DNA from 3 places in the Enterococcus sp. AZ170 genome. Region 3 is predicted to be linked to each of the others. Evidence: predicted binding sites of a transcription regulator. Region 3 holds the regulator's gene; each other region holds the start of a gene.
What was found. The regulator LexA, encoded in region 3, represses DNA repair genes until DNA is damaged. The targets are predictions, from matches to a motif close to CNAACANNTGTTNG.

Region 1 (5,435 bases), 1.6 Mb from region 3:
TCTTTTAGGTCCTGAGTTTCATAGTACTCCATATGAGAAATGATACCAAAGCGATCTCGAAGTGGTGCAGACAGCATACCTGCACGGGTTGTTGCTCCAATCAAGGTAAACGGCGGCAATGGGAAATGGACTGGATGAGCCGTTGTTCCTTGCCCCACCATGATATCTACATAAAAATCCTCCATCGCTGAATAGAGCATCTCTTCAACGATTCGTGGCAAACGGTGGATTTCATCGATAAATAAAACATCCCCTGGCTCTAGTTCATTTAAAATAGCAACTAAATCACCGGCACGCTCAATCGCAGGTCCACTCGTTGTACGGATATTGACATGCATTTCATTGGCAATCACCATGGCCATCGTAGTTTTACCAAGTCCTGGTGGTCCATACAAAAGAGTATGATCGAGCGCTTCTTCACGATTACGGGCCGCTTCAATATAAATCGTAAGCTCTTGTTTTACTTTGTCTTGACCGATATATTGCTCGAGAAACTGCGGGCGTAGCGACTTTTCAAGAGACTCCTCCCCTTCGCTGGTTTCAGCGGAAAGTAGTCTTTCATCTTCTGTCATAGCCATTCCTCCTTAGCGTTTCATCATAAATTTCAGTGCATTGCGTAAGTATTCATCTGTTGGCTGTTTGCCTAGTTCTTCTAGTTTTGGTGTAATTCGCTTGATTTCTTTTTCACTATAGCCTAATGCGCTCAATGCCTCTAAGGCTTCAGTCAATGATTGATTAGCTGATTGTGTATCTGGTCTTTTGGTCATGGCTTCCACAGCTGCATCTGATGTTTCTAGTTCCCCAAGTTTTCCTTTTAGGTCTAAAATCATTTGCTGTGCCGTTTTCTTACCTACACCCGGGAATCTAGTTAGATACGCAGCATCTTCACTTTCGATCGCATTGATCAAGCCGCCATGATCATCTGAAGCCATGATTGCTAGACCGCTTTTAGGTCCGATCCCTGACACACTGATCAGCTTTAAGAAGAGTTGTTTTTCATCTAGGTCACCAAAGCCATACAATAGATGGGCATCTTCACGAATAACTTGATGAACGTAGATTTTAATTTTCTCGTTCGTCTTGCCAGAATAACGATAGGGGTTTCCTACAGAAATCTGATAGCCGATTCCATTTGTTTCGATTACAATATAATAAGGACTGATAAAGGTCACTTTACCAATGATATACTCGTACATAATTCACCTTTCTCGATGTGGTTAAAGCAAAAACTGTTGTTGTTCACCACATCTTGCGTTTTACACGCACATACGTTTCTATTTTACCACAAATCAGAGGAAATCAGTAGCTTGAAAAATGTGTAGTTATTAAGATAAAAAAAGGATAGACTGTCACTCTGTGAGTGACAGTCTATCCTCAGTTTCTTCATCTATTCAGTAATATACGTCCATTTATAATCATATCTTGCGCCAGCTCCATGAGCGACAACACCTTGTACTTTTTTACTACGCATATGCGCTTCTGCTTTTTGATAAACTGGTGCAACACCCATCTCATCTATCAATAGTTTTTCAGCGTCAAGCATGTCTGTCCAACGTTTTTCTGGATCTGAGGCATTTGTCGTTCTAGAATCTTCTACTAGTTGATCATATTTTTCATTTGAGTAGCGTCCTCTGTTATAAGAACCGCCTGTTACAAATAAATCTGTGAAACTACTCGGATCTGCGTAATCAGCACCCCAACCACCCATGATCACTTCAAAATCGCCATTTTTACCACGATCTAAGCGAACTGTAAACGGTACGTTAGTTACTGTTACATCCACGCCATCTAAGGTTTCTTTCACTGCGCCTTGGATATACTCCAATACTTTCTTAGTAGAATCTGTATCGTCTCCAACGATATCAAACTTGAATGAATCAATTCCCAATTCTTTTTTCGCTTTTTCCCAGTATTCTTTGGCTTTTTCAGTATCGTGAGTCAAAATATTTTTATTTTCATCAGCAAAGTCTTTGTTGCCTTCTGGTGAAAATGACATTCCCGCTGGAACTAACCCTTTAGAAGCAACTGATCCATCTCCTAAAATACGATCAACCAATGCATCTCGATCGATTGAATAAGAGATTGCTTTTCTTAGATTAGCATTGTGATAAGGTGATTTCTCGTCTCTTTGATTAAATTCAAGATAAGAAGTCCGAGCATCTTTTTCAATGACAAGTTCTGGATCATCTGCCATTTGTTGGGCTAATTCTCCGCTTAAGATCACATCATCCGCTTGTCCATCTTGGAAAAGATTCAATGAAGTTGGTGCTTCTTTTACTACTTTTACTTCAATTTTATCTAATTGAACAGCCTCTTTATCCCAATATTGATCATTTTTTGTGTAAGACCAATCAGTATCTGTTCCTGGTCCATCAAAATCTGTTAATGTAAATGGTCCATTATAGACAGCTGCCTCACTTGTTGTTGCGTAGTCCTTGCCATTTTTTTCAACGATTTTTTGATTTTGAGGGAAAAATGAGGGGAATGCCAACAAGTAATCGAAATAGGGTGTTTGCTGTTCCAATGTTACTTCCAACTCATAATCCCCAGTTGCTTTTATTCCTAATTCATCAAGGCCTTTTTTACCAGCCGATACATCCGCTCCATTTTTCACTAGTTCAAACATATAAGCATATTCTGCTGCTGTTTTAGGATCAGCTGTCCGTTGCCAACCATAGACATAATCAGCTGCTACAACTGGATCACCATTTGACCATTTTGCATCTTCTCTCAATTTGAAGGTATATGTCAAACCATCGTCGCTTTTCTGTGCCATTTCTGTTGCTCCAGCTGGTTGTGGTCTGCTCTTGTCATCTAAACGGTATAACCCTTCGTACACATTATTCAATGCTGAAAAGCTGATCGTATTTGTTGCTACTGAAAGATCTGCACTTGGCATTTCTTGTTGAACGACCAATCTAAAAAGCTGTTCCCCACTCGCTTTTTTACTATCGTTGCTACTGTCTGTTGAATCGGTCTTACCACCGCTGCCACAAGCTGCTAATACTAAAGTAGATAGCATCATAACACTAATTAATTTCTTTATATTCGTTTTTTTCATCTTTTTCTCCCCAATAAACAATTGTTTTCTTTCCTAATTTTAATTTTCGGAATATTTTTATAATACTCGATATAGCTGAAAATAGCAATCATTATTATATAATAAAGAAATAACATTTGTTTTTACTGCGAAATAGTAAAAAAAGCCTATCTAAGCAGTTTTCACCTGCCTAGATAAGCTTTCACTTTATTCAAATAAGGATCTATATTCGCCATATCCTTCTTTCTCTAATTCTTGAACAGGAATAAAGCGTAAGGCTGCCGCATTGATGCAATACCTCAACCCACCTTGCTCTTGAGGTCCGTCTGTGAAAACATGTCCTAAATGAGAATCTGCTTCTTTACTACGAACTTCAACACGCCGCATGCCTAACGAGACATCTTCGTTTTCTTTGATTCCTTGCTTTTCAATTGGTTTAGTAAACGCTGGCCAGCCACACCCTGCGTCGTATTTGTCTGTTGAACTAAAAAGGGGTTCACCACTAACTACATCAACATAAATACCTTCTTGGTAAAAGTCGTCATACTTCCCTGTGAATGGTCGTTCAGTCGCATTTTCTTGCGTCACAGCGTATTCAATAGCAGATAGCTTTTTTTTCAATTCTTCTTTTGATGGTTTTTCCATGACAAATCACACCCTTACTTTTTTATTAGTCTTATCATAGCATCATTGAGAAAAAAACACTCATTTCCTGTTTAGAAAATCAGTGTTTCATTCTTTCTTAGTTCCAAGGAATATCTAAATCGACATTACTGGCAAGAGCAAGACTCTCTTGTCGTTTTGCTTGCCTAACTTGCTTCCTTGCTTCGTAGCCCTGACAGATAAAGTGTTCTTCCTTCGTTTCAGGCTCGATTTTCTCCGGTAAACTAGCTCCTTTAGGTACAACAAATGTCATAAAACAAGTACCTGCCAAATAACGGTCACCCGTCAATAAATCTTCTCCAATTATTTTAGCAAAAATCTCAATTGACCGTGTACCGACCCCTGATACATACGCTTCGATACATGCAGAGTGACTAGCTTTCAATGGCGCCAAAAAATCTAAATGATCTACTGATGCGGTCACGATTGCCGCTCTTGAAACTCTAACGGCTGAAATACCCGCTGTCTCATCTAACCAGGCCATTAATTGTCCCCCAAATAGGGTCTTATGGAAGTTTAAATAGGGATACGTGATGATATGTGTTTGGATCGCTCTTGTTTGTGAACATTTCATTGCTTGGTTGCCTTCTTTCATTTGTTTGTAACTAATCAAATGCTGCCAACATACGATTTAAAGTCGCAATTGGCAAACCCACGATCGAATAAAAATCGCCTTGGATACTTTTCACCAATAACGCACCTTGCTCTTGAATTTCGTAAGCACCCGCTTTGTCTTGGTATTCTTTTGTATCTAAATAGTGATTGATTTCTTCATCCGTCAGCTCATAAAATTCTACTGTAGCTGGAACCGTTGCTGAGGATTCTTGATCATCTTTCATCAAGACAACGCTAGTGTAGACCTTGTGCGTTCTACCACTCAACTGTCTAAGCATCCGAAAAGCATCTTCTCTAGAAGTCGGTTTTCCTAATATATCATTATCGATCGTTACGATTGTATCAGACCCAATCACTAAATCATTAGGGTATTGCTTTGCCACATGCATCGCTTTTTGGGCTGCCATCGTCAATACATAGTCCATTGGTGTGAAGTAGTCTTTGACCTCTTCATTGATGTCAGCTGGCACCACTTTAAAATCAGAAATAACTCGACTCAGCAGCTCACGTCTGCGAGGAGATTGAGAGGCAAGGATCACTGTCATTAGGATAAAACCTTCTTCCTTTTATTTTTAATGTGGATCTTGGATTCGTTTAAACATTTTTTCCATATCTGAATTCGTAAAATGAATCAAGACCGGACGACCATGAGGACAATTAAAGGGATTGTCACATGTTTGCAGATCCTTCAACAACACTCTCGCCTGTTGTTCATTTAAGTAGTGATTCGCTTTGATCGAGCGTTTACAGCTCATCATGATTGCAGTTGCTTCACGGAATTTTTTCACACTGACTGATCCTGTGGTCAAAAACATATCGATCATTTCTCGAATGATCGTTTCTTCTTCGCCTGCAGGATACCAAGTCGGATGGGAACGAACAATAAAGCTGTTTTGCCCAAAATCTTCTAAATGAATTCCTACTTCTTCTAGTATTTCTTTTTGTTCTTTGATCTTTAGGGCGTCGCTATTTGGATAATCGATCACGATTGGCACCAGTAGTTCTTGCAGATCATTGGTTACTTCACCGATTTTTTCTCTAAAATATTCATATTTGATCCGCTCTTGCGCCGCATGTTGGTCGATGATATATAACCCATCTTTGCTTTGTGCAAATA
Region 2 (5,435 bases), 720 kb from region 3:
CAGTTTCTAGGGCTTGTAAAGTCAAACGGGTTGTTGGATGGGTTCCAGTTCCAAAAGCCATACCTGGATCTAAGGTAATGATTTTTTCAAGCGCATCTTGCGCTTCATATTTCTCCCAGCTTGGAACGATTGTTAGAAACCGTGTCACACGAACTGGATGATAATATTTTTTCCAAGCAGTTGCCCAATCGCTTTCAGCTACTTCACTAACACTCACTTCATTTTTCCCAATAGCAAGACCAAACTCTGGTAAGCGGGTAATGCTCTCTTTGATAAAAGGTAAGATTTCCGGCAAAAAGGTCGTTTCGGGAAAATAGGCCATAACCAATGCACCTTCTTTAATGTGCGTAAATTGTTCTTTGTCTAGTAATTCACCATATAAATCACTTTGAAAATTTTCTACATCTAAAGCATCTTCTATCGCAACACCACTCGCTCCAGCTTCCATCATGATATTTGAGATTGCTTCAATTGCTTCACTAGCTGTTTCAACTTTTACTTCTGTCCATTTCATATGATCACCTCTTTACTCTTTTTAATAGCTTGGGTACGCAATATAGGTATCGCTCTCTACTTTTTGATACTTTTTAACAGCTTCTTCAAATAATTCTTGTGACCATTTCAGCTCAAATACGGCTTGTCCCTCATCCGTTAAAAAGTCTAATAAATCACTTTGTCCTTCAGTTAAAGCATCATTTAAGTAATCAATGAAACCATCTAACACAGACTGTTTGATTCCCTTTTTGCCCTCATAAGAAATAGTCGCTAGAAACTCTGCCTTATCTACAGAAGACTTTTCAGGATTATAAAACAAAATCCCATCTTCAAATTCAATGATTTCTTCTTCTGAAACCGTTCCTTGTGCATCATCGATCTGTTCATGTGCTGTATTTTCGGCAAATAATCGAAAAACAACTTCAATTGTATGGTTTTTAGCGTTCCAATCAAGAGCTACATCATATTCCATGATTTTTCTGGTTATTTGTTGGTCTAAATAAGTTAACATTGTTGCTTTTTTCATTTATTTTCTTCCTTCCAGCCAAAGGCCTTTTGATCAATATCACTTCTTTTTTGTTTGGATATATAAGGATTTCCTGAAACAATATACCTTAATGGTAATTCTGTCCAAATACCTTTATTGGGAATACCGATTCGAGGAAGCGGGATGATTTTTTTTGGTGTTTTTCTTTTTTCTGGTACTAATCGTAATGGACTATCAAAAATTGATTGTCCATATAACGCTTGATTAATTCCTAAAGCTGATACCAGCTTACCTGGCCCGTTAGATAATTCGATGCCTTGACGACCATTGCGGTTTTCTACCATTTTTTCGATTCCCTCAATGGGTTCAATTGCACGAATCATAACTCCTTGGGGTGTGCCTTTTTCTTGAGTCACCATATTTAAAATCAAATGTGTGTGCATCGTATATAAATAAATCGTTCCGGGTTTATCGTACATCGCTTTTAGACGTGGTGTATTGCGCAAGCCAAAACTATGAGCAGCCTCATCTTCTGGTCCTAAATAAGCTTCGGTATCAACGATATAGCCTGCAAGTATCCCCGATTCTGTTTCGTGTTCTAAATACATACCTAACAAAAACTGAGCAATTTCTTCAGTTGTTTTTGTCTTAAAAAAATTTATTGTCTCATTCATTATTTTTCACCACTTTCTATAATACACGAATCAAAGCCTATTATCCATTGAAATAACAAATGAACCGTACAAAAAACAGCCGTTTAATCAATGAATTTCCCTATCAAACTCAGCGAGATACAAACATACGTTCTTTATGGTATAATAGATAAGATAAAGAAAAAAGGAGGGCCAACGATGCAAAAACCATTAGCTTATCGTATGCGGCCACGTAATTTAGATGAAGTCGTTGGACAACAACATCTAGTAGGACCAGGAAAAATTATCCGTCGAATGGTCGAAGCTCGTATGCTTTCATCCATGATTTTATATGGTCCGCCAGGAACTGGTAAAACGAGTATTGCTAGTGCCATTGCGGGTTCTACAAATTACGCTTTTCGATTGTTAAATGCAGCAACTGATACGAAAAAAGATTTGCAGATTGTTGCAGAAGAAGCAAAAATGAGTGGAACTGTAATCTTACTCCTAGATGAAGTTCATCGCTTGGATAAGACAAAACAGGATTTTCTACTACCTCATCTTGAAAGTGGTCGAATCATTATGATCGGGGCAACAACTGAAAATCCTTACATTACGATCAATCCAGCTATTCGAAGCCGATCTCAAATTTTTGAAGTCAAACCATTAACGGAAACGGATATTCAAAAAGCGATCAAAGAAGCTTTAACTGACAACGAGCGTGGGTTAGGAGAATTTCCAGTTGTCTTGGAAGAAAAAGCTCTGCAGCACTTATCCCGTGCAACTAATGGTGATTTACGTAGTGCCTTAAATGGATTAGAGCTAGCAGTCAAATCCACTCCAGAAAATCAAGATAAAAAAATTGAAATCACTCTTTCGATTATTGAAGAATGCGTTCAGCGTAAAGCCTTGACTCATGATAAAAACGGTGATGCTCATTATGATGTGATTTCGGCTTTTCAAAAATCGATTCGCGGTAGTGATGTAGACGCTGCGTTACATTATTTAGCTAGACTGGTTGAAGCTGGCGATTTACCAATTATTTGTCGTCGTTTAATGGTAATTGCTTATGAGGATATTGGATTAGGCAACCCACCGGCTGCAGCTCGCACGATCACAGCAGTTCAAGCCGCTGAAAAATTAGGTTTTCCTGAAGCGCGCATCCCCCTTGCCAGTGTGGTGATTGATTTGTGTCTATCTCCAAAATCAAATTCTGCTATTAGTGCAATCGATGCCGCCTTAGCCGATATTCGTGAAGGAAAAGCAGGTGATGTTCCTGACCACTTGCGTGATAGCCATTACTCTGGTGCCAAGGAGTTAAACCGAGGCATTGGCTATAAATACCCTCATAATTTTGAAAACGCTTGGGTCGATCAGCAATATCTTCCCGATAAAATAAAAAATGCTCATTATTATGAGCCCATTGATACGGGGAAATATGAACAAGCATTGCATCAGCAGCATCAACGGATACAAGAGTGGAAAAAAAATAAGAAAACAACAGAGTAATCCGCTTTCAAATTTAAGCACCCTCGTTGCTGTTTGCATGAGAATGTGCTATTATAAAGATGGTAAATCTGTGATGTACGCGTTGTCTTTTTTGTGTGTTGACCGAACATTTTATTGATATCTAGGGATCCTTCTGGTACCTAAGCTGGTAACATGCCTTTTCATTTGGTAGTTCGAAGCTGTCAGTCGTGGAACCCACCTGCTTTGTTTGCGGGTTCAATACTATAGGACGAATAACGGCATCAACGGATTTTACCATTTTTATTTGATTCCCAAACAATTTGCGTAGTGCAAATTGTTTTTTATTTGATGGAGGTTCAATTCATGATTCAAGTACTTATTTTTGTATCTGTGGCATTGTTAGTTATTATCGGAATTTATTTATTAAAAAAAGCGACTGTCTTTTTACCATTGATGCATAATGGTGAGCCTGACGAAAATAAACAGTTTTTACATCAGTTTGGTGTTTTTTATCTGATTTTAGCTGCCATCGGTGTTTTAGTTGGCATCTTTAACTTAACATTTTTTTCGTTATTCTATATTTTTAGCTTGCTTGTAATTTCAGCTGTATTCACTGTGATGTTCGCCAAGAAGATTCTATAAACGTATCTTCTTTTTTTATTTCCTTTTTTTACACTTTTGTTCTACAATTAAGGTATCAAGAACAATATATTTCTAATTGTTTGAAAAGGAGTGAGCATAATGTTACAAAATTATCGTAAAATCATGGTGGCTGTTGATGGATCATCCGAAGCTGAGTTAGCTTTTCAAAAAGCAATGAATGTTGCAATGAGAAATGATGCAGAGTTGCTTTTAGCACACGTCATTGATACACGAGCATTCCAATCTGTTTCTTCTTTTGATGGAGTCTTAGCCGAGCAAGCAACAGAGATGGCAAAACAGACACTTGAAGGTTACAAAAAGCAAGCAAAAGAACATGGTTGTGAAAAAGTAACTAGCCTCATTGAATATGGTTCTACAAAACCTTTGATTGCAAAACAATTACCTCAAGATCATGAAGTGGATTTGATCATGTTAGGTGCAACTGGTCTGAACGCTGTGGAGCGGTTATTCATTGGTTCTGTTTCTGAATACGTTATTCGAAATGCAACTTGTGATGTATTAGTGGTAAGAACTGATTTAGCTAACAAAATCCCTATTCAACAAGATGAGGACAACTAATTTTGAACATAAAAAAGCAACCTGATTTTCTCAGGTTGCTTTTATTTATAATTATTTTCTCAAACGTTCAACATCACGAGCAATCATTAACTCTTCATCTGTTGGAATCAATAATACTTTAACTTTAGAATCCTCTGTAGAGATTACTGATTCTTTGCCACGAACATTGTTTTTCTCATCATCTAGTTCACAACCAAACCACGTCATACCTTTGATTACTTCACTACGAACATGAGCGTCATTTTCACCGATTCCAGCAGTGAAGACAATCGCATCTACACCGTTCAAAACAGTTACATAACTACCAATGTATTTACGGATACGATCTGTAAAGATATCGTAAGCGACTTGAACTGCTTCTTTGTCCATGTTTGCTTCTAAGTCACGCATATCACTAGAGATACCCGTCAAACCAAGTAAACCTGATTGTTTATTTAGAATATTGATCATGTCTTTGATATCTGTTAGTTCAAGTTTTTCCATCAAGTAAGCTAACAATGAAGGATCGATATCACCAGAGCGAGTTCCCATCGTTACACCTGCAAGTGGTGTGAAGCCCATTGATGTATCAACCGATTTACCACCATCGACAGCAGTGATTGAGGCTCCATTACCTAAGTGACAAGTAATGATTTTCAATTCTTCAATCGGACGACCTAGCATTTCAGCTGCACGATCAGCTACATATTTGTGGCTTGTTCCATGTGCACCATATTTACGAGCGGCATATTTGTCATAGTATTCAGTTGGAATACTATATAAAAAGTTATGTTTCGGCATTGTCGTATGGAAAGCTGTATCAAAAACAGCAACGCTGATAATTTCTGGTAAGATTTTTTTGAATGCTTTGATTCCCATTGCATTTGCTGGATTGTGTAATGGTGCAAGATCTGCTAATTTTTCGATTTTTGCTAAAACTTCGGCATCAATAACAACTGAATCTTTGAAGTCTTCCCCACCGGCAACTACACGGTGTCCAACACCCGTAATTTCGTTATAAGAAGCTAGAATCTTCAACTCAGTTAATTTATCTAATAACATTTTTACAGCAACATCATGATCATTGATGTCAACGATTTCTTCATATTTTTCATCGTTGCCATATTTAATTGTAAAGATAGAATCATTTA
Region 3 (5,435 bases):
AGGCATACAACGAATACTTGCTAATTGTTCAACAGGTTCATGTGTTGGTCCATCTTCACCCACTGCCACAGAATCATGTGTTAATACATATGTCACAGGAGTATTTTGGATTGCAGCTAAGCGGACTGCTGGGCGCAAATAATCTGTAAATACAAAGAATGTTCCGCCGTAAACGCGACTTCCACCATGTAATTGGATTCCGTTCATCGCTGCTGCCATGGCAAACTCACGGACACCAAACCAAATATTGCGACCTTCGTATTGACCAGGCTCAAAATCTTTTTCTGCAGCGACCATTGTATTATTTGAAGCAGACAAATCAGCTGAACCGCCCCAGAAACCTGGTACAGTTTTAGAAATTGCTTGAATCGTTTCTTTACTTGTCACACGACTAGCTGCACTCGAACCTATTTCATAGGTTGGTAACTCGCTATCCCAATTTTCAGGAAGTTCATCAGAAAAAGCTTGTTTAAATTGTTTTGCCAAATCAGGATGCTCTTTTGAATAATTTGCAAACATCTTATTCCATTGATCTTCTGCTTTCTCGCCTTCTTCTATCATCGTTTCTTTAAAGCGTGCAGCAACTTCATCTGGAACAGTAAAGTCTGGGTATTCCCAACCATAAACAGCTTTAGCTGCGGTAATGCCATCTGCTCCGATAGGTGCGCCATGTACAGATGAAGTACCTTCTTTTGGTGCGCCGTAGCCGATGACTGTTTTTACTTCGATCAAAGTTGGTTTATCTGCTTCAGCCTTTGCAGCTTCTATCGCTTGAGAAATTTCTTCTAAATCATTACCGTCTTTCACTAAGATATGTTGCCAACCATATGCTTCATAACGAGCGCCAACATTTTCAGTAAACGCTTTTGATGTTGGACCGTCTAAAGAGATATCATTTGAATCGTATAACACGATCAGTTTACCTAATTTCATGTGTCCAGCCATTGAACTAGCTTCTTGAGAAACACCTTCCATCAAATCACCATCACCGCATAACGCAAACGTATAGTGATCTATTACAGGAAAGCTATCACGATTATAAGTCGCAGCAGTATGTGCTTCTGCCATCGCCATACCGACAGCCATTGCGATACCTTGACCTAATGGACCAGTTGTTGCTTCAACACCATCAGTATGATGTACTTCTGGATGCCCTGGTGTTCTACTATTCCATTGACGGAAATTTTTTAGATCATCCATAGTCACATCGTAGCCAGCTAAATGAAGTAAGCTGTATAACATTGCAGAACCATGACCAGCAGAAAGAATAAAACGGTCTCTATCTACCCAGTTTCTTGAAGTTTTCGGGTTTACTTTTAAGTGTTTTGTCCAAAGTGCATAAGCCATAGGTGCAGCACCCATTGGTAATCCTGGATGCCCAGAATTTGCTTTTTGTACTGCTTCAATACTTAATGTACGAATCGTGTTAACGCCTAACTGATCAGTGTTGTCGAACAAAAAAATCATCTCCTATTTAGGTTTTTTTTACCTTTATTAACTACATTTTATCGCATTTCGCTCATGAAAGCAATTACCTTTAGTAAAAAAAACTAAAATTACTTTCTATTATGCAATCCTTTAGCTTTTTGAATCTCTTTCAATTTATCTGGTGTTACATCATTTCCTTTAGGATCGACCACTTTCATTCCTTCTATATGATGGCGCATCCCACCACGAAAAGCAGCCAAATATTCTTGACGAAGTACTTTTTGCTCTTCCTTTTCTTTCGCAGTTAATTCTTTTTCTTTCGCTTTTTTAGCAAGTTCATTGATACGGTTCATTTTTTCTGTTGATAACATCTATTTTGGCCTCCTTATTTTAAAAATTTAATCGGCATATTTCAAGCTTTTTTGAAAGGCTAGCCCTGTAGCTAGACAAGTTTACTTTCCATGTCTATCTTATAAGATGAGCACAAGAAATACAACTATATTCTTATTAAAAATCAGAAACGATTGTGTTTATTTATAGAAATTCCGATTCCCTACCTCAGATATTTTCCCTTGTGATTCACAGAAATATACTTTCTAAAAAAAACACGAACGCTTGTTTGATTCCTGTATAAAACTATGGTACACTAAAAATATAAATCGAAAGAAGGTGCGGGTTGTGGTGAAACGTACAGACACAAGACAAATCGAAGTATTAAAATATATATATGAACAGGTTGAGCTTAAAGGTTATCCCCCGACCGTAAGAGAAATCGGAAAAGCAGTTGATCTTTCCTCAACCTCAACCGTTCACGGACATTTAGCACGATTAGAGAAAAAAGGACTCATTTTACGTGATCCTACAAAACCAAGGGCAATTGAATTGACCGCAGACGGACTTGAAAGAATCGGTGTGAGACCGACAGTTATCCCGATGCTTGGTGTTGTTACAGCAGGTGAGCCAATCTTAGCTGTAGAAGAAGCTTCTGACTTTTTTCCTCTTCCACCTGATTTAATGGCAGAAGAAAATGCTTTGTTCATGCTGACTATCAGAGGTGAAAGTATGATCAATGCTGGTATTTTAGACGGCGACCAAGTTATTGTTCGTAAACAAAGCGCGGCTTCAAATGGTGATATAGTGATTGCAATGACAGATGAAGATGAAGCGACGTGTAAACGATTCTTTAAAGAGGCAGACCATGTTCGTTTACAACCAGAAAATGATGCATTAAAACCGATTATTTTGAACAACGTAAGCATTTTAGGCAAAGTTGTTGGCCTATACCGCAATCATATTTAAATAACAAAAAAACATACTAACTATTAGTATGTTTTTTTGTTATCTTTTCGTTTGAATTAGACAAGATCTTTTAATCCGCTGTGACTTTACGTTGATATGTTTCAAACTGATACGCATAACCATTTGCTTCGTCTTGTTCGCCTGCGCTTAAATTAATCAATGTCCAATCATCCCAATCTACAAAAGGAAATTTTGTATCTCCATCAAACGAATGATAGATAACTGTTCTATACAATACGTCACAATATTGCAAAAAATCCTCGTATACTGCTGAACCACCCGCAATAAACGTAATACCAGAAAACGTTTTGGCATAATCAAGAACTTCATCCACAGTATGAAAAACAATGACTCCTTTTGCCTGATAGCTTTTGTCTCTAGTTAGAACAATCGTTTGACGATTTGGTAACGGCCGAGCGCCCATCCCCTCAAAAGTTTTTCTTCCTATAACAATGGTGTTGTCTTCAGTCATTTGTTTAAAAAATTTCAAATCATTTGGCAAATGCCAAGGTAATCGATTCTCTTTACCGATTGTCCCTTGCTCATCTTGTGCCCATATGGCTGCTAACATTGGAGAACCCCTTTCGAATTAAACGGCAATTGGTGCCTTGATTGCTGGATGAGGATCATATCCTTCAATTACAATATCGTCCATTTCAAATTCAAAAACTGATTTTTTATCTTGATTCAATTTTAGTGTAGGAAACGAACGAATGTCTCGAGTCAGTTGTTCATTCATTTGGTCAATATGATTCGTATATAAATGGGCATCCCCCAAAGTATGAACGAAATCGCCCACTTCCAAACCAGTTTCATGAGCAATCAAGTGAGTCAATAGTGCGTAACTAGCAATATTAAATGGAACGCCCAAAAAAACATCTCCACTACGTTGATACAACTGGCAACTTAATTTCCCATCATTTACATAAAATTGAAACATCGTGTGACATGGTGGTAATGCCATGGAAGGGACATCTTCTGGATTCCAGGCGGACACGATCAGGCGTCTAGAGTCAGGTGTTTGCTTGATCATATCGATAACATTTTTAAGTTGATCAATAAAGTTGCCTTCTTTCGTTTCCCAATGACGCCACTGAGCTCCATAAATATTACCTAATTCACCATACTTCGCTGCAAAATCATCATCAGACAACATATTATTGCAGAATTCTTTGTGCTCTTTTTCATAACTTTCTTTAAATACTTCATCCGTTAAAACACGACGACCAAAATCAGTCATATCCGGCCCATTATAGTCATCACTTTTAATATAACGCTCAAAAGCCCACTCGTCCCAAATATGGTTGTTATGCTGTAGGAGATAACGGATATTTGTGTCGCCTTTTAAAAACCATAAAAGTTCGCTTTTGATTAAACCAAAAGGAACTCGTTTCGTCGTCAATAAAGGAAACCCTTTTGATAGGTCAAAACGCATTTGATGTCCAAAAATACTTCGTGTTCCTGTCCCTGTGCGATCTTCTTTTAAGTGACCATCGGTTAAAATTTTGCGACCTAATGCTAAGTAAGCCTCTTCCATAATTACTGCCTCCTAATTTTCTGCAAATTCACTCAAGTATTCCCAACGTTCCATTTTTTCCTCAAGTTCTTGTTCTACAATAGATAACTCTGATTGTAGTTCTTGCAATTTAGTAAAGTCATCCCCTTGATGGTTCATCTCTTTTGCAAGCAGAACAGCTCGATCCTCAAGTACTGCAATATCAGCTTCGATTGTTGCCCACTCTTTTTGTTCCATATAAGTTAATTTCTTTTTTTCCTTTTTTTCAGTTTCTTTAATTGGTTTCGTTTCATATTTAATAGTTTTCTTCGACTCTTCTTTATTTCCAAGTAAGTATTCACTCATAGAACCGAAATAGGTCACTATTTGACCGTCTCCCTCAAACACAAGTAATTTGTCCATTGTTTTATCAAGGAAATAACGATCATGGGAAACGGCAATTACAGCTCCTTTAAAGGTTTGGAGATAATCCTCTAGGATCGTTAGAGTATCTATGTCAAGATCATTTGTTGGTTCGTCCAATAATAACACATTTGGCTGTCCAATCAGTAGTTTTAATAAATACAAACGACGTTTTTCCCCACCAGAAAGTTTCCCAATCACTGTTCCATGCATAAAACGTGGGAATAAAAAGCGTTCTAACAATTCAGCAACACTAATTGTTGTGCCATCTGTGCGCCGAACTTGTTCTGCAGCTTCCTGTAAGTATGAAATCATCCGTTGATTTGGATCCATTGCTTCATTTTGCTGTGTGTAATAGGCTAAACGAACCGTTTCTCCGATAGAGTACAGACCATTATCTAATAGCAAACGTCCAGCTAATAGATTCAAAAGAGTGGATTTACCTGCGCCATTTTTTCCCGTGATGCCTATTCGATCTTTTGCCTGAATTAGTAAATCAAAATCTTTTAAAATTGTTTTTTGTTCAATTTGATAACTGCCGGCTTTGATTTCTAAGACTTTTTTTCCCAATCTTTGTGTCGCAATATCTATCTCTAACTGGCCTTTTTGATGTACTTGGTGAAGATTTTCTTTAAGATCATGAAAACGATCTTGACGGGCTTGTTGTTTCGTGCCACGAGCTTTGACCCCCGCACGCATCCATTCTAATTCTTGCTTATATAATTGTTTTCTTTTTTCCTCTTGTTCAACACCAACACGTTCACGTTCTGCTCTAGCAATAATATAAGCT

Region 1: ruvA (Holliday junction branch migration protein RuvA) is a predicted target of LexA. The motif match lies at 1,262-1,275, and genes of this name have one in related genera.
Region 2: IGJ55_RS04690 (replication-associated recombination protein A) is a predicted target of LexA. The motif match lies at 1,777-1,790, and genes of this name have one in related genera.

The regions. Positions count from the first base shown of each region.
Region 1 is NZ_CP172947.1:3,258,217-3,263,651, forward strand. It holds gene ruvB (Holliday junction branch migration DNA helicase RuvB) at 1-572, opposite strand, end outside; gene ruvA (Holliday junction branch migration protein RuvA) at 585-1,196, opposite strand; gene IGJ55_RS15605 (peptide ABC transporter substrate-binding protein) at 1,388-3,061, opposite strand; gene msrB (peptide-methionine (R)-S-oxide reductase MsrB) at 3,248-3,685, opposite strand; gene IGJ55_RS15615 (acyl-CoA thioesterase) at 3,783-4,277, opposite strand; gene IGJ55_RS15620 (Maf family protein) at 4,309-4,863, opposite strand; gene mutL (DNA mismatch repair endonuclease MutL) at 4,891-5,435, opposite strand, start outside.
Region 2 is NZ_CP172947.1:963,619-969,053, reverse strand. It holds gene prmA (50S ribosomal protein L11 methyltransferase) at 1-514, opposite strand, end outside; gene IGJ55_RS04700 (DUF3013 family protein) at 536-1,021, opposite strand; partial or broken gene IGJ55_RS04695 (DNA-3-methyladenine glycosylase) at 957-1,656, opposite strand; gene IGJ55_RS04690 (replication-associated recombination protein A) at 1,834-3,123, shown strand; RNA gene ssrS (6S RNA) at 3,186-3,379, shown strand; gene IGJ55_RS04680 (hypothetical protein) at 3,448-3,726, shown strand; gene IGJ55_RS04675 (universal stress protein) at 3,826-4,305, shown strand; gene IGJ55_RS04670 (acetate kinase) at 4,357-5,435, opposite strand, start outside.
Region 3 is NZ_CP172947.1:1,683,701-1,689,135, reverse strand. It holds gene tkt (transketolase) at 1-1,458, opposite strand, end outside; gene IGJ55_RS08195 (DUF896 family protein) at 1,557-1,799, opposite strand; gene lexA (transcriptional repressor LexA) at 2,098-2,727, shown strand; gene IGJ55_RS08185 (dihydrofolate reductase) at 2,798-3,298, opposite strand; gene IGJ55_RS08180 (thymidylate synthase) at 3,317-4,264, opposite strand; gene abc-f (ribosomal protection-like ABC-F family protein) at 4,277-5,435, opposite strand, start outside.